Regions from separate parts of the Rhizobium aouanii genome, predicted to be linked through region 1. Evidence: riboswitches for the same ligand, from Rfam matches in the RefSeq annotation. Region 1 holds a riboswitch; each other region holds the start of a gene.
The links. A riboswitch is a leader RNA that binds a small molecule or an ion and turns the genes downstream of it on or off. The one in region 1 is predicted to bind cobalamin.
Positions count from the first base shown of each region.

Region 2: linked by a shared signal. The riboswitch ahead of cobU (bifunctional adenosylcobinamide kinase/adenosylcobinamide-phosphate guanylyltransferase) and the one ahead of nrdH (glutaredoxin-like protein NrdH) in region 1 are both predicted to bind cobalamin.
Region 3: linked by a shared signal. The riboswitch ahead of bluB (5,6-dimethylbenzimidazole synthase) and the one ahead of nrdH (glutaredoxin-like protein NrdH) in region 1 are both predicted to bind cobalamin.

Region 1 is NZ_JBAMYD010000037.1:6,391-11,066, reverse strand. Features, by position in the region: gene V8P77_RS34360 (heavy metal translocating P-type ATPase) at 1-1,761, shown strand, start outside; cobalamin riboswitch at 1,925-2,148, shown strand; gene nrdH (glutaredoxin-like protein NrdH) at 2,430-2,651, shown strand; gene nrdI (class Ib ribonucleoside-diphosphate reductase assembly flavoprotein NrdI) at 2,661-3,074, shown strand; gene nrdE (class 1b ribonucleoside-diphosphate reductase subunit alpha) at 3,044-4,676, shown strand, end outside.
Region 2 is NZ_JBAMYD010000008.1:146,299-150,974, reverse strand. Features, by position in the region: gene V8P77_RS15880 (chloride channel protein) at 1-1,775, opposite strand, end outside; cobalamin riboswitch at 2,035-2,431, shown strand; gene cobU (bifunctional adenosylcobinamide kinase/adenosylcobinamide-phosphate guanylyltransferase) at 2,809-3,318, shown strand; gene cobW (cobalamin biosynthesis protein CobW) at 3,323-4,372, shown strand; gene cobN (cobaltochelatase subunit CobN) at 4,377-4,676, shown strand, end outside.
Region 3 is NZ_JBAMYD010000030.1:8,786-13,461, forward strand. Features, by position in the region: gene V8P77_RS33040 (hypothetical protein) at 1-178, opposite strand, end outside; gene V8P77_RS33045 (methyl-accepting chemotaxis protein) at 239-2,113, opposite strand; cobalamin riboswitch at 2,476-2,664, shown strand; gene bluB (5,6-dimethylbenzimidazole synthase) at 2,707-3,393, shown strand; gene V8P77_RS33055 (SDR family NAD(P)-dependent oxidoreductase) at 3,595-4,341, shown strand; gene V8P77_RS33060 (DUF2865 domain-containing protein) at 4,351-4,676, opposite strand, start outside.

The sequences.
Region 1 (4,676 bases):
TCCTATGCCTTCATCGTCGCCATGCTGATCGGGCTGGTGCCGATCGCTCGGCGCGCCGTCATGGCTGCCTTCTCTGGAACACCGTTTTCGATCGAGATGCTGATGACGATCGCCGCCGTCGGCGCCGTCATCATCAATGCCGGCGAGGAGGCGGCGACCGTCGTGTTCCTGTTCCTCGTCGGCGAGCTGCTGGAAGGGGTGGCGGCGGGCAAGGCGCGCGAAAGCATCCAGTCGCTGACGGGTCTGGTGCCGAAGAATGCGCTGCTCGAAGACAATGGGCAAACGCGGGAAGTGCCGGCAGAAAGCCTCGCCGTCGGGGCGATCATCATGGTTCGTTCCGGCGACCGCATCTCGGCGGACGGCATCATCATCTCAGGCGAGAGCGCCATCGACGAGGCGCCGGTGACGGGCGAAAGCACGCCGGTGCGAAAGGGCGTCGATGCCATCGTCTTTGCCGGCACGGTGAACGGCGATGCGATGCTCAGGGTTCGCGTCACCGCGGCTGCGGCCGACAATACCATCGCCCGTGTCGTCAAGCTGGTGGAGGAGGCGCAGGAATCCAAAGCGCCGACAGAACGCTTCATCGATCGGTTTTCGCGCTATTACACGCCCGGCGTGGTCGTGGTCGCAGCACTCGTCGCGGTCGTTCCGCCGCTGCTGTTCGCTGGGCTATGGGGCGAATGGGTCTATAAGGGCCTTGCCATTCTTTTGATCGGCTGCCCCTGCGCACTTGTCATTTCGACGCCGGCGGCAATCGCCGCTTCGCTTTCATCGGGTGCGCGGCGCGGGCTGTTGATGAAGGGCGGCGCTGTGCTGGAAACGCTCGGCAAGGTGACGATGGTCGCCTTCGACAAGACAGGCACGCTGACGGAAGGCAAGCCTCAGGTAACTGACATCATTTCTTTTGGCCTGAGCGAGTCGCAGGTGCTGTCGCGTGCGGCGGTGCTGGAGCAGGGCTCCAGCCACCCGCTGGCGCTGGCGATCCTCAACCGCGCCAAGGCGGACGGCGTTCCCGTGCCGCCGGCCTTCGAGCTGGAAGCGCTGCCGGGCAAGGGCGTCACCGGCAAAGTCGGCGGTGAGACGCTGGACCTGCTGTCGCCGCCCGCCGCCCGAGAGCGCGGGGCGCTCAGTGCGGAACAGGACGCCCGCGTCGCGGCGCTGAACGACGAGGGCAAGAGCGTGTCGGTGCTGCTCGTCAACGGTGTTGCGGCCGGCCTTATCGCCATGCGCGACGAGCCGCGCGAGGATGCCGAGGCCGGGCTCGCTGCCCTCAAATCAGCCGGCATCAAGGCGATGATGCTGACCGGCGACAACAAGCGGACGGCAGCAGCCGTTGCCGGCATGCTCGGCATCGACTGGCGCGGCGAGATGATGCCTGAGGACAAGCAGCGGGTCGTCGGCGAATTGAAGCGCCAGGGCTTCGTCGTCGCCAAGGTCGGCGACGGCATCAACGACGCTCCGGCGCTGGCAGCGGCCGATACCGGTATCGCCATGGGCGGCGGCACCGACGTGGCGCTGGAGACGGCGGATGCCGCCGTGCTGCACGGACGCGTCGGCGACGTGGCGCGGATGATCGAACTTTCCAAACGCACGATGCGCAACATCCTGCAGAATATCACCATCGCACTCGGGCTGAAGGCGGTGTTTCTGGTGACGACAATCGCCGGCATCACCGGTCTCTGGCCGGCGATCCTCGCCGATACCGGCGCCACCGTGCTGGTGACGATCAATGCGCTCAGGCTGCTCCGAATAAAAATATGAATATCGTTTGGGGAGCCGGCTTCTGCCGGCTCTTTTATGATGGGTTCTCCACAGCGCTTTCCCGTTAACGCTTCATTATCCACATCATACACAGGCGCGGCGATTCGTTGCCGCCATTGCTGCGACGCCATAACAACTTGTTGACGTCATCAGCGATTCGAGTACCATATCTAGTGTTCGAGGTTCCGTCGATTCGTGAGGATCGGCGGCTAAGACGGGAATTCGGTGCGTTTCGCCATCATGGTGCGGCAATGCCGGAGCTGCCCCCGCAACTGTAAGCGGCGAGCAACTGTCCGATTTCAGGTCACTGGAGCATGATGCTCCGGGAAGGCTGGGCAGGCGCTTTGACCCGTGAGCCAGGAGACCTGCCTCGAACGAAACGTCCACGGGCGGGGTGTCCGGACGGTCGCGTTGCATGGCTGCGGGGAATCTCCGCATCGCGTTTCGCTGGCCCGAACCTCCGCCCCCGAAACCTTCGCATTGAGCCACTTCGGGGTGAAGTCATGTCAGTATCTCAGTTCAGGCCGCCACCCGCACCAAGGAGAGGGCGGATCACGCCCAGCGGCTGAACGAGCCGCATCGCTGCAAAATACAGAGTGGTTTCGACGGATATCGAGAGATTTCCGATCGATGTCCTGCGTCCCAATCGCGTCGTTACGAGGAATATCATGACCATCACCGTCTACAGCAAACCTGCCTGCGTCCAATGCACTGCCACCTACCGCGCCCTCGACCGCCTGGGCGTCGACTATGACATCGTCGATATCTCTGAGGATGCCGAAGCGCTCGATCGCGTCCGCAGCCTCGGCTACATGCAGGCGCCTGTCGTCATCGCCGGCGAGCAGCATTGGGCCGGTTTCCGCCCCGACATGATCAGCGCACTTTCCTGAGGAAAGGCGATGGGTCTGATCGTCTATTATTCCAGCCGATCCGAGAACACCCATCGGTTCGTCGCCAAGCTCGGACTGCGCGCGGCACGCATTCCGCCAAGTGGCGCAGACGCGTTCGATATCCGCGAACCCTTCGTGCTTGTTGTGCCGACCTATAGCGGCGACGGCGGCAAGGGTGCCGTTCCCAAGCAGGTGATCCGTTTCCTCAACGATACGGAAAATCGAGGACACATCCGCGGCGTGATTGCCGCGGGCAACAGCAATTTCGGCGAAACATACGGGCTCGCCGGCGACGTGATCTCAAGGAAGTGCCAGGTGCCTTACCTCTACAGGTTCGAACTGCTGGGCACAGAAGCGGATGTCGCCAACGTCAAACACGGAATGGAACGGTTTTGGACACGGGAATTCTTGAACGCCCTTTGAAAGCAGCGGAAACGCTCGACTACCACGCGCTGAACGCGATGCTGAACCTCTATGATGATCAGGGGCGGATTCAGCTCGAAAAGGATCGTTTGGCGGCTAAGCAGTATTTCCTGCAGCATGTGAACCAGAATACGGTGTTCTTTCACAATCTCCGGGAAAAGCTCGATTACCTCGTGACCGAGGGCTATTACGAGCAAGAGGTTCTCGACCAGTATTCCTTCAATTTTGTGCGCGACCTGTTCGACCAGGCCTATGCAAAGAAATTTCGTTTCCCTACCTTCCTCGGCGCCTTCAAATACTACACCAGCTATACGCTGAAGACCTTCGACGGAAAGCGCTATCTCGAGCGCTATGAGGATCGTATCTGCATGGTGGCGCTGGCCTTGGCGCGCGGCGACGAGGGCCTTGCCCGCGACATGGTCGACGAGATCATTTCCGGCCGCTTCCAGCCGGCAACGCCGACCTTCCTCAATGCCGGCAAGAAGCAGCGGGGCGAACTGGTTTCCTGCTTCCTGCTGCGTGTCGAGGACAATATGGAATCGATCGGCCGGTCGATCAATTCGGCATTGCAATTGTCAAAGCGGGGCGGCGGCGTGGCGCTGTCGCTGACGAATATCCGCGAGGCGGGCGCGCCGATCAAGCATATCGAGAACCAGTCTTCGGGCATCATCCCTGTCATGAAGCTGCTCGAAGACAGCTTCTCCTACGCCAACCAGCTCGGCGCGCGGCAGGGGGCGGGTGCGGTCTATCTCAATGCCCATCATCCCGATATCATGCGCTTCCTCGACACCAAGCGCGAAAATGCCGACGAGAAGATCCGCATCAAGACGCTGTCGCTCGGCGTCGTCGTACCCGATATCACCTTCGAGCTCGCGAGGAACAACGAGGACATGTACCTGTTCTCGCCCTATGATGTGGAGCGCGTCTATGGCGTGCCCTTCACCGAGATTTCGGTGACGGAAAAGTATCGCGAAATGGCTGATGACGCCCGCATCTCCAAGAGCAAGATCAAGGCGCGCGAATTCTTCCAGGTGCTTGCCGAAATCCAGTTCGAGAGCGGCTACCCCTACATCATGTTCGAGGACACGGTGAACCGCGCGAACCCGATCGCCGGGCGCATCTCGATGAGCAATCTCTGCTCGGAAATCCTTCAGGTGAGCGAGGCCAGCGAATATCATGACGACCTCTCCTACAAACATCTCGGCAAGGATATTTCCTGCAATCTCGGCTCGCTGAATATCGCCGCGGCAATGGATTCGGCCGATTTCGGCAAGACGATCGAGACCTCGATCCGGGCGTTGACGGCCGTTTCCGACATGAGCCACATTTCATCGGTTCCCTCGATCGAGAAGGGCAATGACGAGAGCCATGCGATCGGCCTCGGCCAGATGAACCTGCACGGTTATCTCGCCCGTGAACGCATCTTCTACGGCTCCGAGGAAGGCGTCGATTTCACCAATATCTATTTCTATACGGTGACCTACCACGCGATACGCGCCTCGAACCTGCTGGCGGTCGAGCGGGGCCAGAGCTTCAAGGGCTTCGAGAACTCGAAATATGCCTCCGGCGAATATTTCGAAAAATATACCGATCGGCTCTGGG
Region 2 (4,676 bases), on a different contig from region 1:
ACTTCACGGCGGCGGCGGTCGAGTTCTTCGCTGTAGCGGCGCAGCGTATAGCTTTCGCTGAGCTGGCCGATCACCTTGCGTTCGATCAGGTTGTTGACGACGGCGAGCGCTTCGCTTTCGCTCTTGTCGAAGATCGCCGCCGCCTGCCTGGCATTCATCTGCGGCTGCAGGAAATCGTTTCGGTAGTGGATGAAATCGGCAAGCGTCTTACCCTCGTCCTGCGCATCGGTCGGGTTGGCGTAGATCTCCGGCACCAGCACGAGGCCCGCATATTTGTCGCTCTCTTCGACAAGGATGACGCGCTGGGCGGAGCCGATCGGAAAGGCCTTCTTGAATTCCTCCAGCGAGATGCCCGCCCTTGCGGTCTTGACGTCGGCGCGCATCAGCTTGTCGACCGTCAGGTTGCGGATCCAGCCGACATCGTGGGCGCTGCGGATGCTTTCGCCGCGGAGATGAAAACGCCACGTGGCGAAGGAGTAGCCGAAGGTCGATCGCACGACCAGCGAGGAGGTGATGACGGCAGCGAGCACCAGTGCGGTGATCGGAAAATCGCCGGTGATTTCGAGCGCCAGGAACGTCATGGTCAGCGGTCCGCCGATGACGGCGACGGCAAGCGAACTCATGCCGACCACGGCATAGATGACGGGCGTCAGCGTCGCATCGGCGAAATAGGGGCCGCAATAGGCAAAGAGCTTGCCGAGCAGTGCGCCCATGAACAGCGAGGCGAAGAACAGACCGCCCCTGAAGCCGGAGCCGATCGAGATCGCCGAGGCGAAGGATTTCAACAAGAAGAGGCCGATCAGCGTCGGGATCGCCACGTCATGGGAAAGGTTGAGATGCAGCGCGCCGTGGCCGGCTGAGAGCACCTGCGGCGAGATCATCGCCAACAGCCCGACGATGATGCCGCCGAGTGCCGGGCGGAAGGGTGGGGCGATCGAACTCTTGCGCGCGAGCTCCTCGATGAAGGCGACGCCCTGCATGATCAGGATGCCGATGCCGGCGCAAAAGACGCCGAGCAGCAGGGCAGGAATATAGTCGGCCGGCGCGACCGAGCCGAAGCTGCCGATATCGATGGTGAAATCGCTGCCGGCGAGCAGTCTTGCGACCAAGGTGGAGACAAGGGCGGAGACGACGACAGGGGTCAGCGAGACGATCGTATAGGTGCCGATGATCAGCTCGAAAGCATAGAAGGCGCCGGTCAGCGGCGCGTTGAAGGCGGCGGCGATAGCGCCTGCCGCGCCGCAGCCAACGAGGGTGCGCAGGTCCGAGCGGCGAAGCTGCAGCTTCAGGCCGAATTTCGAGGCGAGCCCGGCGGCAAGCTGGGTATAGCCGGCCTCCAGGCCGACGGAGGCGCCGAAACCATTGGAGATCAGGTTCTGCACGGCAACGATGATGCTGTCGGTCAGTGACAGGCGGCCGCCATGCAGCGCATTGGCCTCGATCGGGTCGACCATCGGCTTCTTGCGCCGTTTCGCCAGCACGAAAAGCAGCAGACCGAGCAGGGCTCCGCCGATAACCGGGGCGGTGAGCAGGAGCAGCTTGTTCTCAATCTCGGAGGAGCTCAACCGTTCGCTGTCGGCGATGCCGAAGACCAGCTGATGCAGCTCGTTGGAGACGTAGCTCATGCCGGTGACGGCGAGACCGGAGATGATGCCGACGACGGCGCCCGCCAGCGACAGGCCGACCTCGCTACGCCGGGTCAGCGCCCGCAGGCGTCCCGGATCGAAGAAAACACGCAGCGCGCGGAAACGGCGCCGATCCAATTTCATAAGCATGGCTAGACAACTAGGCGGGGAGAGGCCCGGTCAAGGGCAGAGATGGTCGCGCAGTCCGCTTGCGATGCAATTGCGGCGAAAAGCCGGCGGTTGGAATAAATTTCGATGACGTAAGTCTCTGATAAATGACGATATTCTAGGTAGGGTAAGTCGTGTTTGGGTAGCCACGCCTCGGAACTGGCGATCAGGCGGCCGCGAAGGCCGGTTGACTTCATCCCTGCGCTTGCCTAACCATCCCGATAACGGATGGTCGACTGACCATCCTGACATAACGGATGGTTCCGGATCGGTGTTGCGCCCTTCCGGATGAAAAGGGAATGTGGCGGGGCGGACCCAAGCCGGGCGCCTTCATCACAGCCGACCCCGCGACTGTAGAGCGGTCAGGGTCTTCCATCCGGTATCAAGCCCTTCCGGCTGACGGCTTGCAATAATGCAAGCGGGCGGGATGGGCGACATGCCGGAAAAGCCACTGGATATGCATGGTGATCAACCGGGGTCGGACGCCTCTCAAGTCTACGAATCGTCCACCTTTTCACCGATGCAGCCGGGAAGGCGAGGATGATCCGCTGGCACGATCAGGGCGACCGGTTTCCGGTCAGCCCCGATCGCGGCCGATAACCGCGAGCCAGGAGACCTGCCATGCGTGCCGGGCGAGAAGCCCACACCTGGGTATTATGCCCGTTGCCAGCACGGAGGTTGTCTTGGCTGAACGATTGAATTCGGCGTGGCCTGGTGCGGCGCGCGCGACGCTTCCAAGCAGCGCTGCAAGAGGAGTGCTTTCGGCCGCTTATGTCGAATGCTGGGTACCCCCCTCTGTCCTGCCGGACATCTCCCCTACAAGGAGGGAGATCGGCAAGCAGCACGACCGTCGTCCTACATCAATTGTTTGGAGAAAAGCTCTCGGCGATTCAATCTCCCCCCTTAGGGGGGAGATGTCCGGCAGGACAGACGGGGGCGTCACACCCTCAGTAGCCGAGAATGGTGCACGCGGAACAAGCCACGGCTACGCACTTTCTCTGAGGGGCGTTTGAGTATGACCGCCACCTTCGTCCTCGGCGGCGCACGTTCCGGCAAATCCCGCTTCGCCGAAGACCTCGTGACGGCGACCGGTCTCGATCGCCACTACCTTGCCACCGGACGGGCATGGGACGAGGAGATGCAGGTGCGCATCACCCAACACAAGACCGATCGCGGCCCATCCTGGACGACGCATGAAGAGCCGCTCGATCTCGTCGGCAAACTTACCGTCATCGACGGCGAGGGGCGCATCGTGTTGATCGACTGCCTGACGCTCTGGGTCACCAATCTGATGATGGAGGAGCGGAACGTGGCGACGGAATTTGCCGCCCTTGCCGATTTCCTTCCCGCCGCGAAAGCGCGGCTCGTTTTCGTTTCCAACGAGGTCGGTCTCGGCATCGTGCCCGACAATCGCATGGCGCGGGATTTTCGCGATCATGCCGGCCGCTTGCACCAGTCGATCGCGGCGATGGCCGCCGAAGTTTATTTCATCGCGGCAGGCCTGCCGCTGAAAATGAAGGGTTAAGTCCATGAACCAGCAGAAGATTCCCGCAACCGTCATCACCGGCTTCCTTGGCGCCGGCAAGACGACGATGATCCGCAATCTGCTCACCAATGCCGGCGGCAAGAAGATTGCGCTGATCATCAACGAATTCGGCGATCTCGGCGTCGATGGCGACGTGCTGAAGGGCTGCGGTGCGGAGAATTGCACCGAGGACGACATCATCGAGCTCACCAATGGCTGCATCTGCTGCACCGTTGCGGACGATTTCATTCCGACGATGACGAAGCTGCTCGAGCGCGAACAGCGGCCCGACCATATCGTCATCGAGACCTCGGGCCTTGCTTTGCCGCAGCCGCTGGTCGCCGCCTTCAACTGGCCCGACATTCGCACCCAGGTGACCGTCGACGGCGTCATCACGGTGGTCGACAGCGCCGCTGTTGCCGCCGGCCGTTTTGCTGACGACCATGATGCCGTCGATGCGCGCCGCGCCGAGGATGAGGCGCTCGACCACGAGAGCCCGATCGAGGAGTTGTTCGAGGATCAGCTGACCTGCGCCGACCTCATCGTGCTCAACAAGACTGACCTGATCGACGCTGCCGGCCTCATCAGGGTGCGCGACGAGGTCGCCTCCCGCACGGTGCGCAAGCCCGTGATGATCGAGGCGCGGAATGGCGAGGTGTCGGCCGGCATCCTGCTCGGCCTCGGCATCGGCACGGAGGACGATATCGCCAATCGCAAGTCGCGCCACGAGCTGGAGCATGAGGACGGTGCGCCGCACGACCACGATGAATTCGACAGCTTCGTCGTCGAGCTCGGCCCGATCGCCGATCCCGCCGGCTTTGTCGAAGGGCTGAAGGGCATCATATCAGCCCATGACGTGCTGCGGCTCAAGGGTTTCGTGGATGTCTCAGGTAAGCCGATGCGCCTGCAGCTCCAGGCCGTCGGCAGCCGCATCGACCATTATTTCGACCGCGCCTGGACGCCAAGCGAAAAACGCGCCACGCGCCTTGTCGTCATCGGCCTGCACGAAATGGATCAGGACGCGGTGAGGGCGGCGATCGAAGCGCTGGCGTAACCCGATGCATCTGCTTCTGGCCCAGCAGGGAACGATCAGCGACGGCGAGGAGGCAATCGACCTCGGGCAGACGCCGGGCGATATCCTGTTCCTGTCGGCGGCCGACAGCGAGCTTGCCGCGATTGCAGCCGCTCATCGCGAGTGCGGGGCGGCACCTTCGCTGAGGCTCGCCAGCCTGATGAGTCTCAAGCATCCGATGTCGGTCGACACCTATATCGAGCGCACGGCGCGGCATGCGAAGCTGATCATCGTGCGCGCACTCGGCGGCGCCAGCTACTTTCATTATGCGCTGGAGGCGCTGCAT
Region 3 (4,676 bases), on a different contig from region 1:
TGGCAGCGTTCTGCACTTTGACAGCCTCGATGATGGCGGGGTCGTTGAGCCAGGGCTTGACGTCGCTCGTCACGTAGTCGGAGATCGGGGCAAGCTTGGCATCCTGCGCCATGGATACGCCCACGGGCACGGCAAATGCAGTGCAGGCCAAAAGAAATGCGGGCACGATTTTCTTCATAAGTGTTTCCTTCCTGATTATAGGTTGCTGAGAACTACGGCTTATCGGATGCAGACGACGTCAGAACTCCTCCCAGGCACCGGGAGCAGCGGCAACGGCGGCATTTCCTGCATGCCGCTGCGTGAAGACTCTGGGCTCGGGACGCGGTTGGCGGGCGACTTGAACGGGTTTGGGCTGGCTGGCGGTAGATGCGCCGACGACGAACCTGCCGGCCGAGTCCTGCAGAAGGCGTCCCTGCTGCAGCAGTTCCTGGCAGGCCGCGTTGGTTTCCTCGACCATTGCCGCGTTTTGCTGCGTCGCCTGATCCATCTGGTTGATCGCGCCGTTGATTTCCTGCAGACCCGTCGCCTGTTCGCGATAGGACTGGACGATGGAAGCGATACTATCGCTGATGCGGTTGATCTGCTCCTCGATCTTCAGCAGGGCGTCGCCGGTTTCGTTCACCAGCCCGACGCCCGCGGCAACCTCTTGACCGGACACATTGATCAGGTTCTTGATTTCCTTCGCCGCATTTGCCGACCGCTGGGCGAGTTCACGCACCTCCTGCGCGACAACCGCAAAACCCTTGCCGGCTTCGCCGGCACGCGCGGCTTCGACGCCGGCATTCAGCGCCAGCAGGTTCGTCTGGAACGCGATTTCATCGATGACGCCGATGATGCGGCCGATCTGGCTCGATGAGGTCTGAATACGGTCCATCGCGCCGATTGCATCGCGCACCACCGTCGCTGAGACATGGGCGCTCCGCTTTGTCTCCTCGACCAGCTTCCCGGCATTTTCGGCACGCTGCGACGATGTTCTGACCGTCGTGGTCACCTCATCCAGTGCGGCAGCGGTCTGTTCCAGTGATGCCGCCTGTTGCTCGGTCCGCTTGGCGAGCTGATCTGCGGAGGAGGCCAGCTCGCTGGAGCCGCCTTCAACCGCTACGGAGGCGGCCTTGATCTCCGTCAGCGCGGCCGCGACGGCCTGGACCATGTTGTTGAAATCCTGCCGCAATTTATCGAATTCCGGACCAAGATCGGCCAGATGTATCGAGAAGTCGCCTGCGGCGAGCTTTTCCAATGAATTTGCAAGAGCGGTCATGACCAGCCGTTGGGTGTTGCTGGCCTCTTCCGTGAACAATGCGTTGCGCGCCCGTTCGGCGTCGAGCGAGGCGCTCTGCTCGGCAGCGGCCTGCTCTCTTTCGACCTTCGCAATTGCCTCGTGGCGGAAGACTTCCAACGCGCGTGCCAGAAAACCGATCTCGTCGCCATTTTCCTTATAGGTGACGGGAGAGGCCAGATCGCCTTTCTGCAATGCGCTGATTCTTTCGCTGAGGATCCTGATGGGCCGGCCAACAAGGCTGCGCATGGCGAGAAGGAAGGCGACGACGGCCAAGGCGGTGATCAGCGACTGCGTGAGCAGCGAAACGAGAACCTTCTGCCTGACTTCAGCAGCGATTTTTTCGACGGACCAGTTCGTGACGATATAGCCGGTGGCTTTTCCTGATTTGTCGAGCGGGAGCGGCGCTATGATCGTGACCACGCCGGCGGATATCCCGCCGTCATCGATCGTCGTTTTTTCCGGCTTGGCACCGAGGCTCTTGACCAGATCGGCCGGTGCGGGCAGGCCGTTGATGCCGTCGCGTGTCCACGTGTCGACGGCGGCAGGCTCAGCGTTGAATGCGGCAAACTGCACGAGATCGAGCGAAGGGTCGTCGCGGTAGAGCGAATAGGCCTCGCGAACGGCGTTCGCCTTGCCCCACTTCACGCCGCCCGCGGCCAGAGAGGCAAACTGCTCCGCATCCTTGGACCAGTTGGCCTTGGCGCCATCGATCAATGCCCGGGTTTCGTACATCCAGGTATAGGTGGCGAAGGCGGAAATGCCGCAGAGGTTGACGGCAACGATAATCGCCGCCAGCTTGGCTGTCAGAGGCATCGTTTTCAAAAATTGGAACATTCCGCGGCAGCCTAGAATTGCGGCTCAGTCGGAGATGTTCCCGACCGGCGTCTCAATACGGGCATCCTCGCTGGCGGTTACATCACGAGCCCTCATGCCCATGTCCTGATAGCAACCCAAAACGCGCAAACGCAGTGTGTATTTGATGTGTGAATAAATCATAAAGTAGAATGGGATGCCGGAGCACACGCGGGTTATTTCGCTATTGCGCCCGCTGGAGATCTGCCTCGCCCCGGGGAGAAGAGGTATGTCGCGCGTCCATGTTCCCTACGCGGCCGAAGAAAAGAGACAGATGGCACCGCTTGGCGCGCGCGGCTAGAATCAACCATCTGGTTCGCGGCTTGCCGCCGCGCCGGTTTGCTGAAATAGATGCGCCGTCAGGTGCCCGCCGTCCAGGGCGGGAGAATCGGGAATCCGGTGCAAGACCGGAACGTGCCCAACGCTGTAAGGCCGACGCTTGCCGCTTCATCATGCCACTGGCCCTTTGCCGGGAAGGCTGCGGCAGACGGATGACGCCCAGTCAGAAGACCGGCCTGGCAAGATAGACCGATCCGCGCGGACGGCGGGACGGTTGCGTTGTTGGGGATTTGACGATGCGACCCTTTGACGAGGATGCCCTTTCGGCGGCGTCCGGTTTTTCCTTGGCCGAACGCGAGGCCGTCTATCACGCGATCATGACGCGGCGCGACGTTCGCAGCCAGTTTCGACCCGATCCTTTGCCTGACGATGTTGTGCAGCGGCTGCTGACGGCCGCTCACCACGCACCGTCCGTCGGCTTCATGCAGCCGTGGAATTTCATTCTGGTGAAAAGTGCCGCTGTGCGGGCGCGCGTCCGGGATGCCTTCGCGAGCGCCAACGAGGAGGCGGCGCTGATGTTTGCCGGCGAGCGGCAGCAGGCCTACCGCGCCCTCAAGCTCGAAGGCATCGTGGAGGCGCCGCTCGGCATATGCGTGACCTGCGATCCCACGCGCAGCGGCAGCGTGGTGCTGGGGCGCACCCACAATCCGAGAATGGATTCATACTCGACCGTCTGCGCCATCCAGAATCTCTGGCTTGCGGCGCGGGCGGAAGGGGTGGGCATCGGTTGGGTCAGCATTTTTCGCGAAGGCGATCTGAAGGACATTCTCGGCATACCCCAACATATCGAGGTGGTCGCCTGGCTCTGCGCCGGTTTCGTCGACCGGCTCTATGACGAGCCGGAACTCGCCGTCAAAGGCTGGCGGCAGCGGCTACCGCTCGAGGAACTGGTCTTCCACGATGGATGGGGACTGAACACCTAGGGCAGTGCGGTGGGGCATGGCCTCAATCGCACAGTCACGCCATTGACGGTCAAGGTGAGCGAACCGATGCCGGTATCGTGGGCGCCGTGCGAGGCCGAGATATCTTTATTCCTGTCCTCCATATCGATAGGCTGAAGCCGAAATTCCGGAATTTCCAATAGATATTCGGCTTCGGCGGCTCAATCGGAGGATAACGGCCCAATGAACATGATCGACTTGAAGGAACGTATCATCGTGATCACAGGCGGTGCGCGCGGCATCGGCTATGCCATTGCAGAGCGCGTCATCCAATCCGGCGGCAAGGTGGCCATCTGGGACCTGAACGAAAACATGGCAAACGACAGCGCTTCCGCTCTCGGATCCGGCACGGTCGCTTTCGGCGTCAACGTCGCAGATCCCCAATCAGTGAAAAACGCGGCGGCGGCGACCGAGGAGATTTTTGGCCGTATCGACGGCCTCGTCAATTCCGCCGGGATTACCGGTCCGGTCAAGCCCACAATCGAATACGATCTCGGCGAGTGGAAAGACGTTGTCGATGTCTGCCTGACGGGAACCTTCAACTGCTGCCGCCACGTCGTTCCGGTCATGTCAAAGCGCGACTACGGGCGGATCGTGAATATCTCCTCGGTTGCGGGCAAGGAAGGAAATCCGAACATCGCCGCCTACAGCGCAGCGAAAGCTGGTGTGCTCGGCTTCACCAAGTCTCTGGGCAAGGAACTCGCAAAGACGGGGATCGCCGTGAACGCGGTAACGCCGACCACAGCAAAGACACCTATATTGGACGGGCTAACACCCGAATTTATCGAATATATGCGCGTCCGCATTCCGCGCGACCGTTTTGTCGAACTTGGTGAGATCGCTTCCATGGTCGTCTGGCTGCTCTCCGAAGAGAACTCCTTCACGACCGCATCGACGTTTGATCTGAGCGGCGGCCGTACGACCTACTGACCATTTCAATCACTGCTGCTGTTGCGGCTGCGGGCCCGGCGTTGCCGGGTTGGCGAGGTCGATCGAGCCCTGATCGCCGGCCAGAAATTGCGGGCCGACCTGACGGACGCGGTTCTGCGTCGGATCATACGGGCGCTCGGGAACGGACGGTTGCGGTGGGATTTGCGCTGCCGCATCCTTCGCCGGGGGATTGGTGCGGATGGTGGTGATCGAGCCCTGCTGCGGCGGTTCGCTCACCGCCTGCTTGCCGCGCATCTCCTCGTAATAGGCGGTGAGATTGCAGGCGCAGGCGGACTTTTCCCCGGGCGTGCGGTTCTTGTAGGCAAAGGCGTTCT